Regions from separate parts of the Telluria sp. ZT3P25 genome, predicted to be linked through region 1. Evidence: predicted binding sites of a transcription regulator. Region 1 holds the regulator's gene; each other region holds the start of a gene.

Region 1 (7,475 bases):
CGAGAAACTATTCATGGCGGCTCGGAAGCTTAGTCGCTTGCAGCTTCGCATTATTTACATGCTCTGCACTTAGCCGCAGCGCACTGCTCAATCGCTTGCAAACCCTAGTACGGCAAGTCTCGCGTTGTAGTCCTATGCGGTTTATCTAGTCCATGAACCAGTATTCATGGCCGTTCGATTTGAAAGCAATAAACGAATAGATCGTCACCCGTTAACTGGTTAGGCTGTGAATCTCCTCCATACTTTCAAAGGATTCACGATGCTGCAGTTATCAGGGAAAGTAGCAATCGTCACTGGCGCAAGTTCAGGCATTGGCTACGAAACGGCCAAGCTATTCGCAAGCGAAGGTGCGAATCTGGTCGTCACCGCTCGCCGCCACAGCGAACTTGCCAAACTGGTCGCGGACATCGAGCGCCATGGCGGTGAGGCAGTTGCCATTGCCGGGGATATCAGGGACGAGAACCTTGCGCGCTCATTGGTTGAAATGGCAGAAAGCCGCTTTGGCGGACTCGACATTGCTTTCAACAACGCTGGTACGACAGGGGATCCCGCCCCAGTGGCCGATATAACGGCTGACGCCTGGCAAGCTACGCTCGATACAAATTTGACGGGCTCTTTTCTCGGTGCGAAGTACCAACTGCCCGCAATGATAAAACGAGGCGGCGGTTCGATCATTTTCACGTCGACATTTGTCGGAAGCACTGTGGGTTTTCCAGGAATGGGGGCATACGCTGCCAGTAAAGCAGGACTGATCGGTCTGATGCAGGTCATCGCCGTCGAATATGGCATGCACGGTATTCGCGCCAATGCTTTACTCCCCGGGGGAACCGATACACCGATGGGTCGAGCGACCGCCAATACGCCTGAGGCACTGGCTTTTGTAAAAGGCTTGCACACCCTCAAACGCATTGCACGGCCAGAGGAAATCGCCCGCTCGGCACTCTATCTCGCTTCTGATGCCTCCAGCTTCAGCACTGGCTCGACGCTTTTGGTGGATGGTGGCGTATCAATCAACCGCACATAACAGAAGAAATGCCGGTGACACCAGCATCCCTGATGCGAATGTCGCCGTCATGTCAGATCGGACCGATTACCTTACCACCGGTGTAGTACACGTAGGTCAGCGGCCCATCAGGAATAATCTGGCTAATTTCATTGATTGGTTCTGCTTTTAAGGTACTGCGACCGTCACATTATTTCAGCACCGACGCCGCATCTACAATCCGCACATCATGCATCTGGTGCAGATACGATTCCAGATATCCCTTGTGCGACGCGCCGACGATGACCAGCATGCGCTGACCGGGCCGCAACCCCAGGACGTCCCGGATATTGGCCGCCATGCGCAGGTTGCGCGTTTCCCAGTAACCCACGTACTGGCGGCCGAAGCGCTGCGCTGACGGCTCATTAAGCGCCGCGCCGAAGTCGCTGCGGTAGATCAGGGCCGCCTGGCCGGGCGCATTGTCGGCGCGGTACATCGCCAGCACGCCTTCGGCACTGGCCAGCAACCCCTCCTGCGTCTTGTCCACTGCAGCGCGCTGCTTCGTGGCAGGGTTATCCCACGCCGTCATCAGCGCATCGCCAAACGCCTTCTGGTCTTCAGACGCGCTGTCGGCGGTATGGTCGTCCATTGCGTACAGGCGTTCAAGACCGAGCCGGGCCGCCAGGCGTGCACCGATCATCAGGCTTTCGTCCATCCTGGTTTCCAGCTTCACGAGTACGCTGACCAGTGTGGCATCCAGACCGTCACCGGCACGGCGCTCAACCTCGGGCAAGCGCAGCCACTGGACCAGCGCCGATGCGCGCTCGCCCCCAGCGAGGAACAGCGCTGCCAGGTGACGGCGCTGCGCCGGGGTCGGCGCGTCGGGCCAGGCAGCCAGCAAGGCCTCGGCAGCCTCGGTCGCCGCTGCGACATCCAGGCCTGTGGCCAGCCGCGCCGGTGCAGTATCCCTGCAATAGGAATCGATCGAGTCCTTGTAGCGGACTGGGTAGCGTCGCATGAAGTCGCACTGCGGCCCGGACACCGCCTCGATCGCAATCGCCTGCGGCTTCCATGCGGCCAGGCGTTCGTTCAGCAGCGTCAGGCTGGCGGCCTGGAAGGTTTTCGGCAATTGCGACAGATGGGGGGAGCCCAATACCAGCACCTCATTGGCAGGCCCGGAGGCCGGTCCCTTGAATGCGCCCGCATTGAAGTCAGGCTGCCAGGCCTGGGCGGCGGCGCTGCCGCACAAGGTCATCGACAACAGCAAGGCGGTCATGCGCATCGGGGTTCCTCATCGGTTCATGAAGCCACGATGTTTGCACCGCCTGCACGAAAAGTCACGCGCAAACGGATATGCATGGAGACGCTTACGCGAGATGCCGTAGCGGATGCGCATGCACCGGCCACACCGGCGCAAAGAAGTGCGCCACCATCGCATCGGTCACGAGGTCGAGCGATGGCGGATTCCATTGCGGCGCATTGTCCTTGTCGATGACGAGCGCGCGCACGCCTTCGAGCACCTCGCCATGCTCGAAGTTGCGGCGCACCAGCGAGCGCTCCAGGCGCAGACAGTCGGCGACATCGAGCGATGCGCCGCGCAGCAGCAGCTCGCGCGTCACGCACATCATCAATGGCGAGCGCTGACGCATTGCATTCAATGCCTTCTGCGCGAATGGCGTGTCGTCACCCTCGAGCGAGGCCATGATTGCCGCCACCGAATCCGCGCCAAAGTGCGCATCGATGCGCGCGCGGTTGGCTTGCAATTCGCTCTCGCCGGGGTGCGCCGTGGCAAACTCGCGGATCGCCGCCGGCAGATCCGCGCCTGCCGTCGCCTCGATCAGCGCCTGCAACGCCGGCAGGTCGGCGCCCGGCACGAACACGTCGGCCAGGCCCACATACAGCGCGTCGGCCGCGCCGATCGTCAAGCCGGTCAAGCCCAGGAACATCCCCAATTGCCCCGGCGCGTGCGACAGAAAATGGCTGCCGCCGACATCGGGGAACAGGCCGATATTCACCTCGGGCATCGCCATCTTGGTGCGCTCGGTGACGATGCGCAGGCCGCAATCGGGGCCGCCCTGCGCGATGCCCATGCCCCCGCCCATGACCACGCCATCCATCAGCGCGATATACGGTTTCGGATAAAAATGGATCAGGTGATTCAGCGCGTATTCTTCGGTGAAGAAATCCTCGAGCAGTGCGCTGCCGCCTTGCGGCGAGGCGTTGCCGACCTCGTGGAAGAAGCGGATATCGCCGCCCGCGCACAGTGCTTTTTCGCTGCTGCTGGTGATCACGACCGCATCGACGGCAGCGTCACGCTGCCAGTCGAGCAGGATCGCGGTCAGCGCGCGCACCATGTCCAGTGACAGCGAATTGAGCGCCTTGGGACGGTCTAGCGTGATGATGCCGGTGCGGTTGGCGATGCGGGTCAGGACGTGTTCGGACATGGCGTGATCCATCGAAAGGAAACACGTATTTTACCGGCAGCGGGATGCAAAAAGGGCGTCCCGAAAAGACGCCCCTGGCGGTGGTGACCTGCGCTCGATCAGGCGACAGCGACGTCGGCTTCGTCGACGTCCAGGCGTTTGATCGCTGTGCGGTTATGGTCTTTGAGCATCTGCTTGTGCTTCAGGATTTGTCGATCCAGTTTATCCATCAACATGTCGATCGCGGCATACAGGTCTTGCGCGACGCTCGCCACGTGCAGGGTCTTGCCCGACACCTGGACATTGATTTCAGCTTTTTGCCTTTTTTCTTTTTCAGTGAGGTTATCGACGGCCAGGAAGACGTGGGTATCTATGACTTGATCGAAATGGCGAATAATGCGTTCCAGCTTATTCTGAACGTATTCACGGATGGCAGGGGTTACTTCGAGATGGTGACCACTGATGGTGAGGTTCATACACACTCCTTTGAAGATGTCACGTCGCTTGCACCACACAGGAGCTGAAGGCACAGACTGTATGAGCGGCGTTGTTACAAGGCTTTGCGGAGACTGACGGGGGGGATCTTGAGCGCTTCACGGTATTTTGCGACCGTCCTGCGCGCAATGACCATGCCTTGTTCCCCGAGCATTTCCGCGATCTTGCTGTCGGATAATGGATTCTTAGGGTCTTCTGCTCCTGTCAATTGTGCGATGAGCGCACGGATTGCCGTTGAGGATGCTTCGCCTCCCGCTTCGGTGGCAACGTGGCTGCCGAAGAAATACTTCAACTCGAACATGCCGTGCGGGGTCAGCATGTATTTCTGGGTTGTGACACGAGAGATGGTGCTCTCGTGCAGACCTAGTGTATCAGCTATCTCGCGCAAAACAAGGGGCCGCATGGCAACCGCGCCGTGGCTGAAAAAGTTGCGCTGGCGCTCGACAATCGCCTCGGCCACACGCAGAATCGTGTCGAAACGCTGGCGCATGTTCTTGATGAGCCACTTCGCCTCTTGCATCTGCGCGCCCATCTGGCTCTCGCTGCGGCCCTGCTTGAGCATCGTGGCGTACAGGCTGTTCACGCGCAGGCGCGGCATCACGTCCGGGTTCAGCGTGACCGCCCAGCCATTCTTCGCGCGCCGCACGATCACGTCCGGCACCACGTAATCCGACACGTTCGACGCGAACGCGGCGCCCGGATGCGGATTGCACTGGCGGACCACAGCCTGCACTTCGCGCAGGTCTTCGTCGTCGCAATCGAGCGCTTTTTTCAGCTTGCTGTATTCGCGCTGCGCGAACCAGGTCAGGTAGCCTTCGACGATCTTCAGCGCCATGCGGCGCGTGACCATCGGCACGCCCGGCATGCGCCGGATCTGCAGCGCCAGGCATTCGGCCGCGCTGCGCGCGCCCACGCCCACCGGGTCCATGCTCTGCACCATCGCCAGCGCGCAGCGCAGTTCGTCGAGATCGACCTCGAGTTCTTCGGGCAGCCGCGAGTGGATGTCGTCGAGCGGCTCGTCCAGGTAACCGTTGTCGTCGAGCGCGTCGATCACCAGTTCGGCCAGTGCGCGATCGCGGGTCGAGAGCAGCGTTTCGCGCACCTGTTCCATCAGGTGTTCGCGCAGCGTGATGGCGCACGCCTCCAGCTGCGGGCGGCCGTCTTCGTCGTCGCTGCTGCTACTGCTGCCGGACGACGCGCCGCTGCCTTCGCTCCACTCGTTGTCGGGCCGGTCGCCATCGACCGCGCCGCCTTCAGCGCCCTCGCCTTCGGCCGGCGCGCTGCCTTCACCTTCGGCCTGCTGGCCCGGCGCCGGTGGCGCCTCGCCGGATGCCGGCGCATTGTTGATGGCCCCATCGGCCAGCAAGCGCACCGAATGATCGAGCGGATCGTCGAGCCTTTCGAGCAGCGGGTTATCGCCCAGTATCTGCTCGATCTCCTGGTGCAGTTCGAGCGTCGACAGCTGCAGCAACCGGATCGATTGCTGCAGCTGTGGCGTGAGCGCCAGGTGCTGCGAAGTGCGGAGCTGAAGGGACTGTTTCATCAATTGGTCATGGCTTACATGCGGAAATGTTCACCAAGGTACACGCGGCGCACCGACTCGTCGGCGATGATATCGTCGGGACGGCCGGATGCGAGCACCGCGCCCTGATTGATGATGTAGGCGCGGTCGCAGATGCCAAGCGTCTCGCGCACATTATGGTCGGTGATCAGGACGCCGATCTTGCGCTCCTTGAGGAAGCGCACGATGCGCTGGATCTCGATCACGGCGATCGGGTCGACACCGGCAAAGGGTTCATCGAGCAGCACGAAGCGCGGATTGGTGGCCAGTGCGCGTGCGATCTCCACGCGGCGCCGCTCGCCGCCCGACAGCGACAGCGCCGGGTTCTCGCGCAGCTTTTCGATCTGCAGGTCGGCCAGCAAGTTGTCGAGCCGCTCGCCGATCTGCGCTTTGGTCAGCGACTTGCCGTCGACCTTCTGCAGTTCGAGCACGGCGCGGATGTTTTCTTCCACCGTCAGCTTGCGAAACACCGACGCTTCCTGCGGCAGATACGACAGGCCGAGCACCGCGCGGCGATGGATCGGCAGGCTGGTGATGTCGGTGCCGTTGATGCTGATCGAGCCGGCATCCGACGGCACCAGGCCGACGATCATGTAGAACGAGGTGGTCTTGCCGGCGCCGTTCGGGCCCAGCAAACCCACCACCTCGCCGCATTCGACGTCGAGCGACACGTCGCGCACGACCAGGCGCTTGCCATAGCTTTTCTGCAGGCCCTTGACGACCAGCGTGCTGCGATCGTTCAGCTCCGTCATTGCGTGCCTCCGGCCGGCGTACGCTTGGGCGCCAGGATCAGCGTGCCACGTCCGCCGCCAACCTTGCTTTCGCCGCTGACGTCATTGCGCACGGCGACGACTTCCTTGCGGTTGTCGTACGAGATGAACGGGCCAGTCATCTGGTTGGTCATCCGGTCGTTTTCGAGTTCCTTGACGACCGCGTTCGAGTACAGGCGCACCAGCTCCGAACGTTCATCGTATTCGATGCGTTCGGCCTGACCCTCGACCCACAGGTTCGGGCCGCCGTCGCGCTTCTGCCGGAACGTGGCAGGCTTGCCGTTGGCCGCGGTGAGCGTCACGCTCATATAGCCTTCGGGCGTATCCCTGACCACGGCGCGCTCGGCCTTGACCAGCAACGTGCCGCGGGTCAGGATCACGTTGCCGGTAAAGGTGCGAACGCCCGCGACGCCATCGAGGTCGCCGTTGTCGTATTCAAGTGCCGCCTGCTTGAGCGAGTCGGCCTTTTCGGCCATGGCGGTCAAGGAAAGGAGTGAAAAGAAAGCGGCAGCGAAGAGTTTTTTCATGATGGTGCTGGTCCTGGGTTAGCACGCGCGCATGGCTGATGGCCTTCAGCGCTGGCGTGGCGGATAGACGATACGGCCGCGGCCGGACAATTTCATCTGCATTGTCGCGTTGTTGGCCACCAGGCCGACGGCCTTGAGGGTGGACGCGCCAAGCTCCATGTCGATCGGCTGGTCGGTCTTGACGATTTCTTCGTCGGGCAATACGGTCATGGCCGACGTGCGCACGCGCAGCGCTTCGCTGGCGGGCGTTTTGGGGCGCTGCAGATCGACGTCGCCGAACAGTTCGACACGGTGTTCTTCGTGGAAGATGCGCGCGCTCTTGGCCACCACCGTCATCGGCGGACGGCCCGGTTCGATGCCGCGCATGAGCGGCTGGTCGACGTTCGACACGTCCCCTTGCGGGATGTGGGCCAGGCGCTTGCCCGACACCACGTAGCTCGGCTGGCCGTTGGGCGTCATTCGCACAAACGAAAAGTTCTCGACGATGTAATCCGGCTCGTCGGGCGGGCCGCCCAGTTGCGCATCGATCTCGGTCCCCTGCATCAGCTGCAGCAGCCAGAAGCTGCCGAAGGCGAAGAATACGCCGATCACGATCATCGCCAGCAGATTCCAGCGATGCGCGGTGCGTTTGTTGGAGGCGATGGTGGCCATGGCGCTCAGGCGAAATACGGCGCGAGCGCCTGGTCATAGGTGCCCTGCGCGCGCATGACGAGGTCG
Region 2 (7,475 bases), 370 kb from region 1:
CGCACGGCGTTTGAAAAAGCCGTGCAGCTGCAGCCGACGTTCCTGCCGGCCGTGACCAACCTCGCACGCCTGGACATGCAGGAGAAAAAGCCGGACGCTGCCAAGGCGCGCTTCACGGCCTTCCTCGAGAAAGACAAGAACAATGCCGACGCGATGGCGGCATTGGGTGAGCTGGCGCTGCTGCAGAAGAACACGGCCGAAGCCACCACCTGGTTCGAAAAAGCCAGCACGGCCAATCCGCAGGCAACCGCCCCGGCACTGAAGCTGGGCGCGCACTACCTGCGCACCGACCAGGCGCCGAAAGCACTGGCACTGGCGCGCAAGTTCCAGACCACGAATCCGACCGATGCCGGCGTGCTCGAACTGCTGGGCCAGTCGCAGGTCGCCACCAAGGATCTGAACGGCGCGCTCGACACCTACAGCAAGCTGGCCAATGTGTTGCCGAAATCGGCGCCGGCGCAGATTCGCCTGGCCGAGGTGCAGCGCCTGCTCAAGAACGACACTGAAGCCGCCGGCCACATCAAGCGTGCGGTCGACCTGCAGCCTGATTTCATGCCCGCGCGTCTGATGCAGGTAGACGCGGCGATGCGCGCCAAGCGCCCGGACGATGCACTGGCAGCAGCGCGCCAGGCGCAGCAGGCCGCGCCGAAAGCGCCGCTCGGCTTCGTGCTCGAGGGTGACATCCTGATGAGCCAGCAAAAGAGTGCACCTGCCCTGCAGGCGTATGAAAAAGCGGCAGCGCTGGCGCCATCGTCGGAGCTGAATGCCAAGGTCGTGCAGGCAATGCAAGCGGGCGGCAAAGGCAAGGAAGCCCAGGCGCGCGCCGAGAAATGGCTGGCCCAGAACCCGACCGACGCACGCATGGCGCTGATGGTCTCCGAGATCAATATGGCGAACAAGGATTACAAGGCGGCCATCACCCGTCTGGAATCCGTACAGAAGACGGCGCCGGACAACCCGCTGGTGCTGAACAATCTGGCCTGGGCTTACCAGCAGGTGAAGGATCCGCGCGCGCTGCCAACCGCCGAGCAGGCATTCAAGGTCGCCAGCGACAACCCGGGCGTGATGGACACGCTGGGCTGGATGCTGGTGGAACAGGGCAATGTCGCACGCGGCCTGCCGCTGCTGCAAAAAGCCAGCACCCAGGCGCCAAATGCAATGGAGATCCGTTACCACCTGGCGCAGGCGCTGAACAAGAGCGGCGACAAGGCCGGCGCCAAGCGCGAGCTGGACAAGCTGCTGGCAGCGAACGCGCCATTTGCACAAGCCGATGAGGCACGCGCGCTGCTCAAGACGCTGTAATGTTGCACGCCGCCGCACGCGAACATTGCGCTTGCGGCGGCCTGATTGCCCTTTGCACACGGCATCCTGGCGGTGATATTTATTCATCCTATCGAACGCTCAATTTATTGATGTCCAGATAAGATGTCACTACACAGATAAGGATGTTTATCGTGAACGACGATTCATATGGAATCCGGCTTACCGATACGTCGGACGGTCGTAACTCGGCCAGCATGCTGATCAACAGGATGTATGCCTGGCGCGGCTATTCCGGCGATCACCAGCCGAGCAATGATCCCAACCGCATCACGCTGACTGCTACCGACAAGGGCGACGTGGTCGGCACCCTCAGCATCGGCATCGATTCCGAGGTTGGGCTGATGGCTGACGAAGTCTTCGGCGCCGAGCTCGATGCCCACCGCGCCAACGGCGCGCGCCTGTGCGAGTTCACCAAATTTGCCTTCGACCCGTCGGTACGCTCGAAAACGGCGCTGGCCAATGTGTTCCATCTGGCCGTCATCTACGCCCGCGACATGCATGGCTGCACCGACATCATCATCGAGGTCAACCCGCGCCACCGCCGCTTCTACGAGCGCATGCTGGGGTTTCGCAAAGAGAGCGAGCTCAAGATCAACACGCGCGTGGATGCGCCGGCCTACCTGCTGCGCGTGAACCTCAAATACGTTACCGAGCAGATCAGCATCTTTGGCGGCACCTTTGCCGCCGATGGGGAAACCGAAGAGCGCTCGTTCTACCCATACTTCTTCTCGCCCCGCGAGGAACGCGGTATCATCAACCGCCTGCTGCGCATGGATGAGTCGCATCCGGCGTAAGCAAACGCGCCGCCGGTACGCGCCCTGCCCTGCCTGCGGCGCCGACCAGCTTGTCCCTACTTTTTCGCAATGTCCCCGATGAGCAATCCGTTCCAGTACGAGCAGGCGTTTTCACGCAATATTGGCTGGGTCACGCCCGCCGAACAGCAGCAGTTGCGTGGCAAGCGCATTGCCATCGCGGGCGGTGGCGGCGTTGGCGGCGTGCACCTGCTGACGCTGGCACGCCTGGGCGTCACGCATTTTCATATCGCCGACTTCGACACGTTCGACATTCCCAACTTTAACCGCCAGGTGGGCGCGATGATGTCGACCGTCGGTCAGCCCAAGGCCGACGTTCTGGCGCGCATGGCGCGCGACATCAATCCCGACATCGAGATCAAGATTTTTCCCGAGGGCGTCCACGGCGACAATCTCGACGAATTCCTGGCTGGCGTCGATCTGTACGTCGATGCGCTCGACTTCTTCGCGTTCGACGCGCGCCAGCAGACCTTTGCCGCCTGCGCACGGCTGGGCATTCCGGCCACCACTGCCGCACCGCTGGGCATGGGCGCCGCCCTGCTCAACTTCATGCCGGGCAAGATGACGTTTGAGGAGTATTTTGGCTGGGGTGATTTGCCGGAACAGGAAAAAGCGATCCGCTTCGTGGTCGGCCTGGCGCCGGCCGGCCTGCACCGTAACTACCTGATGGTACCCGGGTCGGTGAACTTCGCCGAGCGGCGCGGCCCGTCGACCTTCATGGCCTGCCAGCTATGCGCCGGCATCATTGCCACTGAGTCGCTCAAGATCCTGTTGGGGCGCGGTGACGTGCTGGCGGCGCCCTGGGGCATGCAGTTCGACGCCTACCGCAACAAGCTCAAGCGCACGTGGCGGCCGGGCGGTAACCGGCATCCGATCCAGCGCCTGGCAATTGCCATCGGCCGGCGCCAGTTTGCCCGCATGGCGGCCGCTGGCCGCTGAACGACTGGTGCGTCGGTTCATCGGCGCTTTATGCCGACGAACCCGGCAACGAAAAAAAACCACTGTCCGTTACCGGCAGTGGTTTTTTTCTTGCTTGAGAACAGGGCCTGCGCGGCAGGCCCGTGGTTCTTAGGCAGCTTTCTTGTTGCGGCGACGTGCTGCGTACAGACCCAGCATGCCCAGGCCCAGCAGGCCAACCGATGCTGGCTCTGGCACTTCAGCTGCGTTCTCGAACACGACGTCCAGCGAACCCGTGATGGTCTGGGTGTTGGTCGCGGTGAAGCGGGTCAGCTGACCCGACTGGAACGACAGGTTGTAGAACGGGTTTGGTGCGACGAAGAAGTTCTTGCCGTCAGCGGTCAGGTTGAAGCTGGTGGTCGAACCGAAGCTACCGCAGTTGATGCCAGCGCCGCTACCGGTGCCGCAGGTCGACAGCGTTGGGTCCAGGTTGCCTTCACCGGCCAGTGGGTTGCCGGTAGCCAGCAGCAGGTCGTCGCCGTTGCTAGCGAACGAGAAGTCGCCCGTGCCGGTCGTTGCGTTGCTTGCCACGGTGGTGTTGCGGTTGGTGTCCAGGAAGAGCGACAGACCGCCGGTACCTGGCAGGAAGGTGAACTTGGTGTTCGAACCTTCTTGAGCAACGGTACCCGATGCCTTGTAGACAGCGTACATGCCGTAGTTGTTGCCCAGACCGGTGTCACCCGACTCGATTGCCGTACCAGCGTTCACGAACGACGTAGCGCGGAAGTACAGCGACACATCGAAGGTACCGTTGGCGTTGAACGTTGCCACTTCGGTGTAGGTGCCGCCGATGCGATCAGCGGTGAAGTTGGCCGAGTTACCGGTTGGGTTGACTTCGAACACGCCAGCGCTGGCGGTTGCGCTGAACAGGGCTGCAGCTGCGATCGATGCGGCGACGATGGTTTTCTTGAAAGCGGTCATTTCGTAAATCTCCTGGGTTGTCTGGGGTACTACTCACGAGGCTATATAAGCAATCACCGTGCCAGCTCAAGAGATTTGTTTTAAATCAAACAGTTAGCGATTTTCGTTGATCAAGATCAAACATCACTGTAAAAAATACCGACAGCATATTTCGCGCTCAATGAGCATGCTGTCGGAGTGGTCCTACACAGGCTTGTGGATGACTACATTCCACGTGTTTCCGGAAATAAATTCCGACTGCACCTCGTAACCTGCCGCCAACATTTTGGCACGCAGCTCTTCGACATGGAACGGGCTGTACAGGATGCCCTTGCGGATGCCCCAGTCGTTGATCTTCTGTGCTGCCCAGCGCAGCGGCGCAAATCCGGTTGGATACAGCAGCACATTTGCCGCCATCGTCCCGCCCGGCTTCAGCACACGCAGGATGTCACGCAGCGCGCCGTCAATCGTCGGGAAGCAATGGATCGAGTTGGCGATATTGGCTGTGTCGAAGCGGTTGTCGGCAAACGGCAGCTGGGCCGCATCGGCATGCTGCACCTGGACTTGCGGATTGTTGGCAAAGCGGCGCTTGGCGCCGGCGAGCATCGACGGCGCGTAGTCGATGCCGGTCACCTTCACTTGTGGCAGCTTGCGGCGACGGCGCCAGTTCAGCACCATTTCAAGCAGGGTTCCGGTACCGCATGCCACCTCCAGGTGGTCGGGACCGAAGTTGGGCCCGAAAAAGCGCATCTGCGTACCGATCGTGCTGTTGTAGGCGAAGGTCAGAATGAAGAAGCCGCGCAGGTCGTACCACCACGGTTCAGAGGAATAGGCTTCGGCAATTTCATCCCGGGTCTTACCTGTCGTCATGGCGCTTCCTCATTGTGATAAACACGAAGCGCTGAATATAGGACGTTCCTGCCAGGCAGGCAAGCACAAATGCAGAGAGGAAAGTATGGGGCGTCTTCGCCCCGGAAGCAATGCTTAGCCGAGCGCGCGCAGGCGGTTGATGATACCGGCCTCTTCACGCTGCGAAAAGAACCATGGGAACAGCGAGCGTTCGCCGACCGCCTTGTCCTGCATGCCGCCCCATTTGGCAACCTGCTCAGTACCGTATGCCGTGGCAGCGCTGAGCAGCACTGCCGGCGCCTGCACGCGTGGATTGGGGCGCGATTCGCAGACGGTCTGGAAACCCAGCATGGCTTCGTAAAAACGGCGGTGACGCGGATTGACTTCAATAAAGATGTGGCTGCAATGATTCAGGTCGCGTGCATAGATCAGGGCCACATGGAACAGCGACGCCAGTACGGCCTTCGACTTGATGGCCGGATCGACCGCCAGCTTGATGATTTCGCAGACCTTGCCGGTCCCTCGCTGGGTATCGATATAGTCGGCGAATACCTGGTCAGCCAGCAGGCCGATATCGGAATCGAGGCCCAGGCTCAGTGTGCCGAAAACCTGGCCACGGTCCGACGCGGTCAGCGTGATGCGGTTGGGGTCGTTACCGATCTGGTGGTTGCCACTGTAGCCGCGCCATGCATACATCTTGCTTATGAGCATGCTTGCAGAGTTACGCTGGGTGTCGATGTCGGCAGCGCGAATGCCGAAGACCCGTTCGTTGATGGTGACGTCAATGATGCTCGGATTGTCATCCGGGGCTGAGTCATCGCCACCAAACCCCGCGCACGGGATGGCTGGCGTTAATGTCTCGATCATGTACGTTCTCCTGACGGTATCGACGCGTCGTGCTGCGACGACAATGTGGTCATCATAGCATCGAATATTGTACTAATACCAATTTTATTGACAAATTGAATGTGAATTGATGGAATTACTACGCAACTTCCCTCACAGCAAAGAGTAGCAGGTCAGGCGGCCTCTGCGGCACGTGGCGATACGAAAGCCTTGTGAAACAAGTGGCGCGTGAGCAACACCAGAGGCATCCGTAGCCAGTTTCCGCGCACATACAGGGCGAAATGGGCAGCGCCGTCGAAGCGCGCGGTGCACTCCGGATGCGGCGGCACAAGCGCACGCGTAAACAGCGCATCCATCAGCGCCAGCACGGGCCGCAGCGGTGCAAACGCTTCGGCAGCAGCCATGACCGACGCTGGTACCGGCGTGTCGAACGTGCGGTTGGCATAGCGCAGCGCATAAAACATCGGACGCGTGAGTTCCAGCGCAACGGCGCGCGCCACCAGGCCGTCCCAGAAGCCGGGCTCGGCGCCAAAGTGCGTTGCCAGGCGATGCATGTCGAACAGGTCGCGCAATCCCTGGTCGAATTCCCCACCGAAGAACAGGTGCACGGCGCTGTGCAGGAACATGTCGTGCGGAGACAACGTGCACACGCCCAGCGCGCCAAGGTCACCGGGAATCGGCCGTGCGGCCGCGCGCAGCAGCGCCGGGTCGGGCCACACTGGCGCCGTCTCCGGCAGGATCGCGTGATGGACGTCGATGGCATTGCCGCGCCGCAGGTGCACCATCGGCGGCAGCTCATGCATCCAGGTGCGGTAATAGCGCTGGTCGTAGGCATCGTGGTGGGTGCTGGCCCAGCCATGTACCATCAGCGCGTTTTCCACGTCGTCCAGCTGGTCCTTCGGCACGAGAATGTCGATGTCCGAGAACAGGCGGCCACGACCGGATGGCAAGCCGGCCATCGCGTACGCGGCGCCTTTGAGCAGAATCAAGGGCAAGCCCAGCTGGGCCAGATCGCTGCGGATGCGCTCGACTTCGTAGCCGGTCAGGCGCCGATGACGCAGCGCGACGATGCGCGCCGCTTCCAGGTGCTCGCGCGGCTGTGGCGGCACGTCGTCGAGCAGGCCGTGCTCCTCGAGCAGGAAGACCAGGATTGCGCCGACATTGGCGCTGTTGGCCTGGCGCAGCAAGCGGTCCCAGCCCGGCAGGTCAAGCAGCCGGACCCGGCCGGGCGCCGACAGCACCTCGACCAGCAGCGATGGCGCGCGCGCCGTCATGGCGTCAATCCCGCCAGGCGGTCGAACAGCGCGATCGCTTCGTCCAGCTGGCTGTAGCAGAATTCGTGACCGTCGGCGCCCTCGACCAGATCGGCCAGGCAATCGAAGCCGGCAGGGCCGAGCACGAAATAGTTAAAGGCGTTCTCTGCCACCCGAATGAACAATTGCCCCTTGGACATCGAGGTAAGCGTGGTCGCGGCGCCGGCCTCGTAGCGGGGAAACACGATGTGGCGTGCGCGCGCAACGTCGCCAACCTGCGCCACGCTCGTCGCTGGTGCCTTCATGTGCGCGATCGTGCCCTTGTTGGTACCCGGTACGGACGGGCCAAGCAAGGCATCGGGCGCAAACGCGCGGATCACGTCGATCGAGGCATTCTTGAGGCTGACTGGCCGCGCGAGCGGCACGAGCATGCCATCGCTACGCCGGATCAGCGTCAATTCATCCGACAGCAGGCGCCAGCCGCGGCAGACCAGGGCAGCGCACAGCGTGCTCTTGCCCGAGCCGGGCGGGGCCG
Region 3 (7,475 bases), 200 kb from region 1:
TCGGGCGCGCGCGCCAGGTCGACCGCATAGAAATGCAGCGCCACGTCGTCGTGGTGGCGCATGCCGTGGCACGGGCGCAGAAAGCCCGCATGGCCATGGATCAATGCCGATGGCAGCAAGCCTTCGCGCAGCATCGCCTGCTCGCCATACACGTCGCCCAGAATCTTGTTGAGCAGCGTGGCGCGCTGGATCACGGCCGCTTCGATGCCGCTCCATTCCTCGTGCGGCAGGATCAGCGGCAGCACGTTCAGGTCCCACTGGCGCGGCCTGGTGCCGGCATCGGCCAGCACGTTGTAGCTGACGCCGTTTTCGCGCACCTGGCGCGCCACCATCTCGAAACGCTGGCGCATCATGTCCGGTGCTTCGTGCTCCAGGTTGGCAAGCATCGCACGCCAGTGCGCACGTGGCGCCTTGTCGGCGCCCAGCATTTCATCGAAACCATCCGGCGCGGCCAGATAGGGGGCAAGCAGTTGATTGGGCATTGGCGTGCAGCTTTACGGTTGAAACGAATGCCAGCTTACATCGGCTGCCAGCGCAAATCGAGGGTCATCGGGAAGCTCGGATTGAGGTCTTCCTTATACACCGTGAACGGGCCCGGCGTGTGACCATGCGGCCAGAAGCGGGCAAAGCGGCGCGCCTCGGCAGCATTCGCATTGACCGGCGAGCCGGTTTCGCTGCGCCCGCCCGGGTGCACGACGTGGTAGGTGCAGCCGCCGATCGAGCGCCCGCTCCAGGTGTCGACCAGGTCGAACACGAGCGGCGCCTGCACCCGGATGCTCGGATGCAGCGCCGACCACGGGCTCCACGCACGGAAGCGCACGCCGGCCACATATTCGCCCGGCACGCCGGTCGGATGCAGCGGCAGCATGCGGCCGTTGCAGGCCACCACGTGGCGCCCGTCGGTCAGGCCGCGCACCAGCAGCTGCATGCGTTCCACCGACGAATCGACGTAGCGCGCGGTGCCGCCGGCACTGACTTCTTCGCCCAGCACGTTCCACGGCTCGATCGCCTGGCGCAGTTCCATCTCGACGCCTTCGTAGACGACGGTGCCAAAGCGCGGGAAGCGGAACTCGATGAACGGCTCGAACCAGTGGTCCTCGAACGCATAGCCGGCCGCGCGCAGGTCTTTCGCCACGTCGCGGATATCCTGCGCGACGAAGTGCGGCAGCATCCAGCGGTCATGCAGCGCCGTGCCCCAGTGCACCAGCTTGGCCTGCAGCGGCTGGCGCCAGAAGCGCGCGACCAGTGCGCGCAGCAGCAGCATTTGCAAGAGGCTCATGCGCTCGTGCGGCGGCATTTCAAACGCGCGGAATTCCACCAGGCCCAGGCGGCCGGTCGGGCCGTCCGGCGAGTACAGCTTGTCGATCGAGAACTCCGAGCGGTGCGTGTTACCCGTCAGGTCGACCAGCATATTGCGCAGCAGGCGGTCGACCATCCACGGCTTGTCGCCGGGGTGCATGGTCGGCAGCACCTTGTCCATTTGCTGGAACGCGATCGCCAGCTCGTACAGGTTGTCGTCGCGCGCTTCATCGACGCGCGGCGCCTGGCTGGTCGGGCCGATGAAGGTGCCCGAGAACAGATACGACAGGGCAGGGTGGATCTGCCAGTACGTGATCAGGCTTTTCAGCAGGTCCGGCCGGCGCAGCATTGGGCTGTCTTCGACCGTGGCGCCGCCCAGCGTCGCGTGGTTGCCGCCGCCGGTGCCGGTGTGGCGGCCGTCGAGCATGAATTTTTCGGTGCCCAGGCGGGTCAGGCGCGCTTCCTGGTACAGCGTCGTCATGTTGTGGACCAGCTCATGCCAGCTTGCCGCCGGATGAATATTGACCTCGATGACGCCCGGATCGGGCGTGACGCTGAGCAGCTTGATACGCGGGTCGCGCGGCGGCGCATAACCCTCGATGCGCAGCTTCATCTTCAGCTTGGCGGCCGTGTTCTCGACCGCCGTGACGAGCGCCAGGTAATCCTCGATGCGCTTTTGCGGCGGTATGAAGATGTACAGGCGGCCGGCACGCACTTCGAGGCACAGCGCGGTATGAATGACTTCGCGCGCTTCCGGGTCAGCCGAGAGAGGCGCCGACTTGTGCGTCGATTTCCCGGGCGCCACGCTCAGGACCGGGCGCCGGTCCTTCTTGCCGACCGGGAGCGGGCCGCGCGGCGCGAACGGGTCGACATCGAAATCGGGATCGCGCTCTTCGGGCAGCACCCACGGCAGCGTGGCCAGCGGCAGCCGCAGGCCGATCGGCGAATCGCCCTCGATCAGGTACAGGTTTTCGCGCTTGAGCGGCCACGGCGACGTGCGCCAGCTGGTGCCGAGCATGACCGACGGATCGTGTTCGCGGGCTTTGAGTGGCAGCACGTAGCCGGCCACCTGGCCCAGGCCCCGTTCGAGCAGGCGCGCCAGGCGGCGGCGCTCTTCCGGCGCTTTCAGGTCGGCGTCCAGCGGATCGAGATTGCGCGGCAACGCCTGCTCGCGCTGGGCTTGCAGCAGCACGTCTTCGTAGGCGGGAATAGCGCTGCCGGCCGGCAGGCCGAGCGATTTGACCAGCTCCGCGGCAAAGCGGCCGGCATCTTCGCTGCCGTAGCCATCATCGATGTGCTCGTCCGAGAACAGCGACGGATCGAACCACATCGGCTGGCCATCGACGCGCCAGAAGATGTTCAGAGCCCAGCGCGGCAGCGGCTCGCCGGGATACCACTTGCCCTGGCCGTAATGGATCATGCCGCCCGGTGCAAAATGGTTCTTCAGGCGGTGCATCAGGTTGCCCGCCAGCTCGCGCTTCTTGTCGCCGTGCGCCAGCGTGTTCCATTCGGCGCCGTCCATGTCGTCGATCGACACAAAGGTCGGCTCGCCACCCTGTGTCAGGCGCACGTCCTGGTTCACCAGGTCGGCATCGACCTGCTGGCCCAGGCGATTGATCTTGTCCCAGTCGTGTTCCGTGTACGGCTTGGTCACGCGCGGGTCTTCGTGGATGCGCGTGATCGTCATTTCGTGGACGAACGTGACTTCGGCCTTGTCGGTAAAGCCGGTGACCGGCGCAGCCGACGACGGCATCGCCGTGCAGGCCAGCGGAATATGGCCTTCGCTGGCCAGCATGCCCGAGGTCGGGTCGAGGCCAATCCAGCCGGCGCCCGGCACATACACCTCCGTCCAGGCATGCAGATCGGTGAAGTCGACGGTGGTGCCGCTCGGGCCGTCGAGCGCTTCCTGGTCGGCGGTGAGCTGGATCAGGTAGCCGGACACGAAACGCGCCGCCAGGCCCATCTCGCGCAGGATCTGCACCAGCAGCCAGCCGGTATCGCGGCAGGAGCCGGAGCGTATCTGCAATGTGTCTTCCGGCTCCTGCACACCCGGCTCCATCCGCAGCAGGTACGCGATGTCGCGCTGCAGGCGCTGGTTGATGGCCACCAAAAAGTCGTTCGTGCCCATCGGCTGGGCCAGCAGGTCGCGCCGCGCGCTGGCGACCCACTCGGCCAGCAGCGGGCCAGGCTCTTGCGATTTGGTGTACGGGCTCAGTTCGGATTGCAGCAGGTCGGGGTAGGCGAACGGGAAGGTCTCGGCGTATTTTTCGACGAAGAAGTCGAACGGGTTAATCACCGTCATGTCAGCAACGAGGTCGACTGTGAACTCGAGCACGTCGGTTTGTTCGGGGAACACGAAACGGCCGATGTAATTGCCGTACGGGTCTTGCTGCCAATTGATGAAATGCTCTTTCGGCAGGACGGTCAATGAGTACGACAGGATCGGTGTACGCGCATGTGGCGCCGGACGCAGGCGCACTTCATGCGGTGACAGATTGACCAGGCGGTCGTAACGGTAGCTGGTCTTGTGATGAAGCGCAACGCGGATAGCCATGCGGTGGTGCCTTTCGATTGGGGCGCGATCGATGCCGGCGCTCTGAATTTGGTCGTATTGGTTTGCGCGCAACTAAGTAAGCGCAATATAGAAGCATTTAAGCATGATTCATACCTGCGTTCGTTTGACTTGCGAGTCGGACGGGGTGGCTGGCACGTTTCTTGTTAGTATTCTGGCACAGGAGGCAATGATGTCGAACTTTTACGATGAAATGTATTCCACGGCAGCAACCGTACGACCTCATTACCAGGCGTTCGCGGATTGGCTCGCCCAGCAGCCCCCACATCTGATCGATCAGAAGCGGGCAGAAGCCGAGCTGAACTTCCAACGCGTGGGGATCACGTTCGCTGTGTACGGCGACAACGCCGGCAAGGAACGGTTGATCCCATTCGACATCATTCCGCGTGTGATCAACGCCGCCGAGTGGGCCAAGCTGCAGGCCGGCCTGGTGCAGCGCGTGACCGCGCTGAACCGCTTCCTGCACGATGTGTACCACGACCAGAACATCTTGAAGGCAGGCGTCATTCCCGCCGAACAGATCCTGAATAATGCGCAGTACCGACCGGCCATGCAAGGCGTCAAGGTGCCCCTGGATATCTACGCGCACATTGCCGGCGTCGACATCGTGCGCGCCGGCGAGGGCGAGTTCTACGTCCTGGAAGACAATCTGCGCGTGCCGTCAGGCGTGTCGTACATGCTGGAAAACCGCAAGATGATGATGCGGCTGTTCCCGGCACTGTTCGCGCGCAACCGCGTGGCCCCGGTCGACCATTATCCCGACCTGCTGCTGGACAATCTGCGCACCGTGGCGCCGCATGGCGGCGACGATCCGACCGTGGTCGTGCTCACGCCCGGCATGCACAATTCGGCCTACTTCGAGCATGCGTTCCTGGCCCAGCAAATGGGCGTGGCGCTGGTGCAGGGGCAAGACCTGTATGTCAGCAATGACACCGTCTACATGCGCACGACGCGCGGCCCGAAGCAGGTCGATGTCATCTATCGCCGCATCGACGACGATTACCTCGATCCGCGCGCGTTCCGCCCCGAATCCACGCTGGGCGTGCCGGGCCTGCTCGACGCCGTGCGCGCTGGCCGCGTTGGCCTGGCCAATGCCATCGGCACTGGCGTGGCCGACGACAAGTCGATCTACCCGTTCGTGCCCGACATGATCGAGTTCTATCTCGGCGAAAAGCCGATCCTGAACAACGTGCCGACCTATCAATGCCGCAAAAAAGAGCACCTGGACTACACACTGGCGAACTTGCCGCAACTGGTGGTCAAGGAAGTGCACGGCGCCGGCGGCTACGGGATGCTGGTCGGACCGGCCTCGACGACGGCCGAGATCGAAGATTTCCGCCGCCGCCTGCTGGCCAATCCGGACGGCTACATTGCCCAGCCGACGCTGGCTTTGTCGGCCTGCCCGACCTATGTGGAATCGGGCATCGCGCCGCGCCACATCGATCTGCGCCCGTTCGTGTTGTCGGGCAAGACCGTGTCGATGGTGCCGGGCGGGCTGACCCGCGTGGCGTTGCAAGAAGGCTCCCTGGTGGTCAATTCGTCGCAGGGCGGCGGCACCAAGGACACCTGGATACTGGAGAACTAGCATGTTGAGCCGCACCGCAGATCATTTGTTCTGGATGGCCCGCTACACCGAGCGGGCCGAAAACACGGCGCGCATGCTTGACGTGCGTGTTCAGTATTCGCTGATGCCGCAATCGGCCCAGGCCGAGCAGCAGGGCTGGCGCACGATGTTGAGCGTGTCCGAACTCGAAGCGCAGTTCGACGCCAAGTACGACGCGCTGACGCAGAAGAACGTCATCGACTTCATGGTGCGCGACCCGGACAATCCGTCGTCGATCGCGAGCTGCCTGCGCGCCGCGCGCGAAAACGCCCGCGCCGTGCGCGGCACCTTGACCACCGAAGTCTGGGAAACCGAGAACACCACCTGGCTCGTGCTGCAAAAGCACCTGAGCGAGCGCATGTTCGAACGCGATCCCGGCCAGTTCCTCGAATGGGTCAAGTACCGCTCGCACCTGTCGCGCGGCGTCACACTGGGCACGATGTTCCAGGATGAAGCGTTCAACTTCATCCGCCTGGGTACCTTTTTGGAACGGGCCGACAACACGGCGCGGATCCTCGACGTGAAGTTCCGGTTCCTGGCGTCCGACACGATCCAGGAAGGCGCGCAGGGCGAATACTATTACCTGGCCGCGCTGCTGCGCTCGGTCTCCGCGTTCGAGACGTATCGCAAGGTGTACCGCCACGCGATTACGCCGACCCGCGTGGCCGAACTGTTGATTTTGCAGGGCAAGATGCCGCGCTCGCTGGTGGCGTGCATGGCCGCTGTCGTCGCCGTGCTGCAGGACGTACGCAACGAGCTGTCGCACGACACCGAGCGGCTGGCGGAAAAACTGCATGCGTCGCTCAAGTCGGCCGAGATCAACGAGATCCTCGAGGAAGGCCTGCACGAGTTTTTGACCAAGTTCCTGGCTTGTATTGGCGAGCTGGGCAACGGCATTGGACGCGACTTCCTGCTGCCGGTGGCGCCGGAGTTGCCGGAGGTTGCGCCAGCGCCGGCACCGACCCAGTCGCAGACGCAGTCGCAAACTTCGTCGCAGACCTCGTCACAGACGCAGACCCAGTCGCAGACGCGTTGATCAATCCGCGCACCAAACAGTGGCGTCGCGCACCGTCATGGCCAGAGTGCGTCATGACGGTGCGCACGTTTTAAAGAAGGAAGGCGGGCTTGGAATGTGGCTGCGAACCGGTTGCAAGCTCAGTTTTAGCGTTGATCAGCCAACGGCATTCATCCTGATGCTGCGTCCCCGCAGCGGTGCGCAGCAGTGGGTGGCGCGCGAATCCTATACGCTCACCCCGAGCGTGCAGGTACTTGAATACACGGATGCTTACGGCAACCTGTGCCAGCGCCTGACGGCGCCACCTGGCGACTTTTCAATCCAGACGTCGGCCGATGTGCTGACCGATCAGGTTATCAACGTCGCGCCTGGTGCGCCGTTCGACGAGGTGCAGACTTTGCCGGTGGACGTGCTGCTCTATCTGTTACCGAGCCGCTATTGTGAATCGGACCGGTTTGCCGAGATGGCCAGTGCGATCGTGGCCGGTGTCGCGCCAGGGTATGACCAGGTCGCCTGCATCAGCGACTGGATCCGGCGCGAGGTGCGCTTCAATCCGGCGTCGAACCAGAACCAGATGGCCGCGACCGAGGTCAATGAATACCGCGAAGGCGTGTGCCGCGACCTGGCGCACCTGGGCATTGCGTTGTGCCGCGCGCTGAGCATTCCGGCGCGCATCGTGGCCGGTTATCTGCATGGGCTGGTGCCGATGGACTTGCATGCGTGGTTCGAAGCGTATGTGGGCGGGCGCTGGTATACGTTCGATGCGAGCCAGGATGGACCGCGCGGTGGACGCGTGACGGTGGGTTATGGGCGCGATGCGGCTGACGTGGCGATCTTTACCCAGTTCGGGCCGGCTCTGGCGCTGCATGAGATGCAGGTGACGGTGGAGTTGCTGGAAGGGGCGCCGGGTTGACGTCTGCTTGAATGGTCGGTCCCTCCACGCGTTCGCCGATTCTTCATGCGCTGCAAAATTACCCGTAGGGTGG

What was found. Region 1 encodes sigma-54, which starts transcription at its own class of promoters, with help from an activator protein. Its sites were predicted from a motif close to TGGCANGNAANCTGCTTT; they were not measured.
Region 2: a site for sigma-54 is predicted at 4,060-4,077, ahead of pepA (flocculation-associated PEP-CTERM protein PepA). Genes of this name have one in related genera too.
Region 3: a site for sigma-54 is predicted at 4,004-4,021, ahead of AC56LY_RS22980 (circularly permuted type 2 ATP-grasp protein). Genes of this name have one in related genera too.

Annotation. Positions count from the first base shown of each region.
Region 1 covers NZ_JCASIJ010000002.1:780,250-787,724, reverse strand. Annotated here, with positions in the region: gene AC56LY_RS22135 (winged helix-turn-helix transcriptional regulator) at 1-33, shown strand, start outside; gene AC56LY_RS22130 (SDR family oxidoreductase) at 260-1,024, shown strand; gene AC56LY_RS22125 (DUF5694 domain-containing protein) at 1,194-2,264, opposite strand; gene AC56LY_RS22120 (enoyl-CoA hydratase/isomerase family protein) at 2,350-3,426, opposite strand; gene hpf (ribosome hibernation-promoting factor, HPF/YfiA family) at 3,525-3,881, opposite strand; gene AC56LY_RS22110 (RNA polymerase factor sigma-54) at 3,956-5,443, opposite strand; gene lptB (LPS export ABC transporter ATP-binding protein) at 5,458-6,213, opposite strand; gene lptA (lipopolysaccharide transport periplasmic protein LptA) at 6,210-6,758, opposite strand; gene lptC (LPS export ABC transporter periplasmic protein LptC) at 6,804-7,409, opposite strand; gene AC56LY_RS22090 (KdsC family phosphatase) at 7,415-7,475, opposite strand, start outside.
Region 2 covers NZ_JCASIJ010000002.1:408,455-415,929, reverse strand. Annotated here, with positions in the region: gene prsT (XrtA/PEP-CTERM system TPR-repeat protein PrsT) at 1-1,302, shown strand, start outside; gene AC56LY_RS20395 (GNAT family N-acetyltransferase) at 1,446-2,117, shown strand; gene AC56LY_RS20390 (ThiF family adenylyltransferase) at 2,196-3,074, shown strand; gene pepA (flocculation-associated PEP-CTERM protein PepA) at 3,204-4,013, opposite strand; gene AC56LY_RS20380 (class I SAM-dependent methyltransferase) at 4,197-4,862, opposite strand; gene AC56LY_RS20375 (GNAT family N-acetyltransferase) at 4,977-5,708, opposite strand; gene AC56LY_RS20370 (nucleotidyltransferase domain-containing protein) at 5,861-6,961, opposite strand; gene AC56LY_RS20365 (HprK-related kinase A) at 6,958-7,475, opposite strand, start outside.
Region 3 covers NZ_JCASIJ010000002.1:979,745-987,219, forward strand. Annotated here, with positions in the region: gene AC56LY_RS22970 (circularly permuted type 2 ATP-grasp protein) at 1-482, opposite strand, end outside; gene AC56LY_RS22975 (transglutaminase family protein) at 518-3,853, opposite strand; gene AC56LY_RS22980 (circularly permuted type 2 ATP-grasp protein) at 4,044-5,456, shown strand; gene AC56LY_RS22985 (alpha-E domain-containing protein) at 5,458-6,510, shown strand; gene AC56LY_RS22990 (transglutaminase domain-containing protein) at 6,605-7,402, shown strand.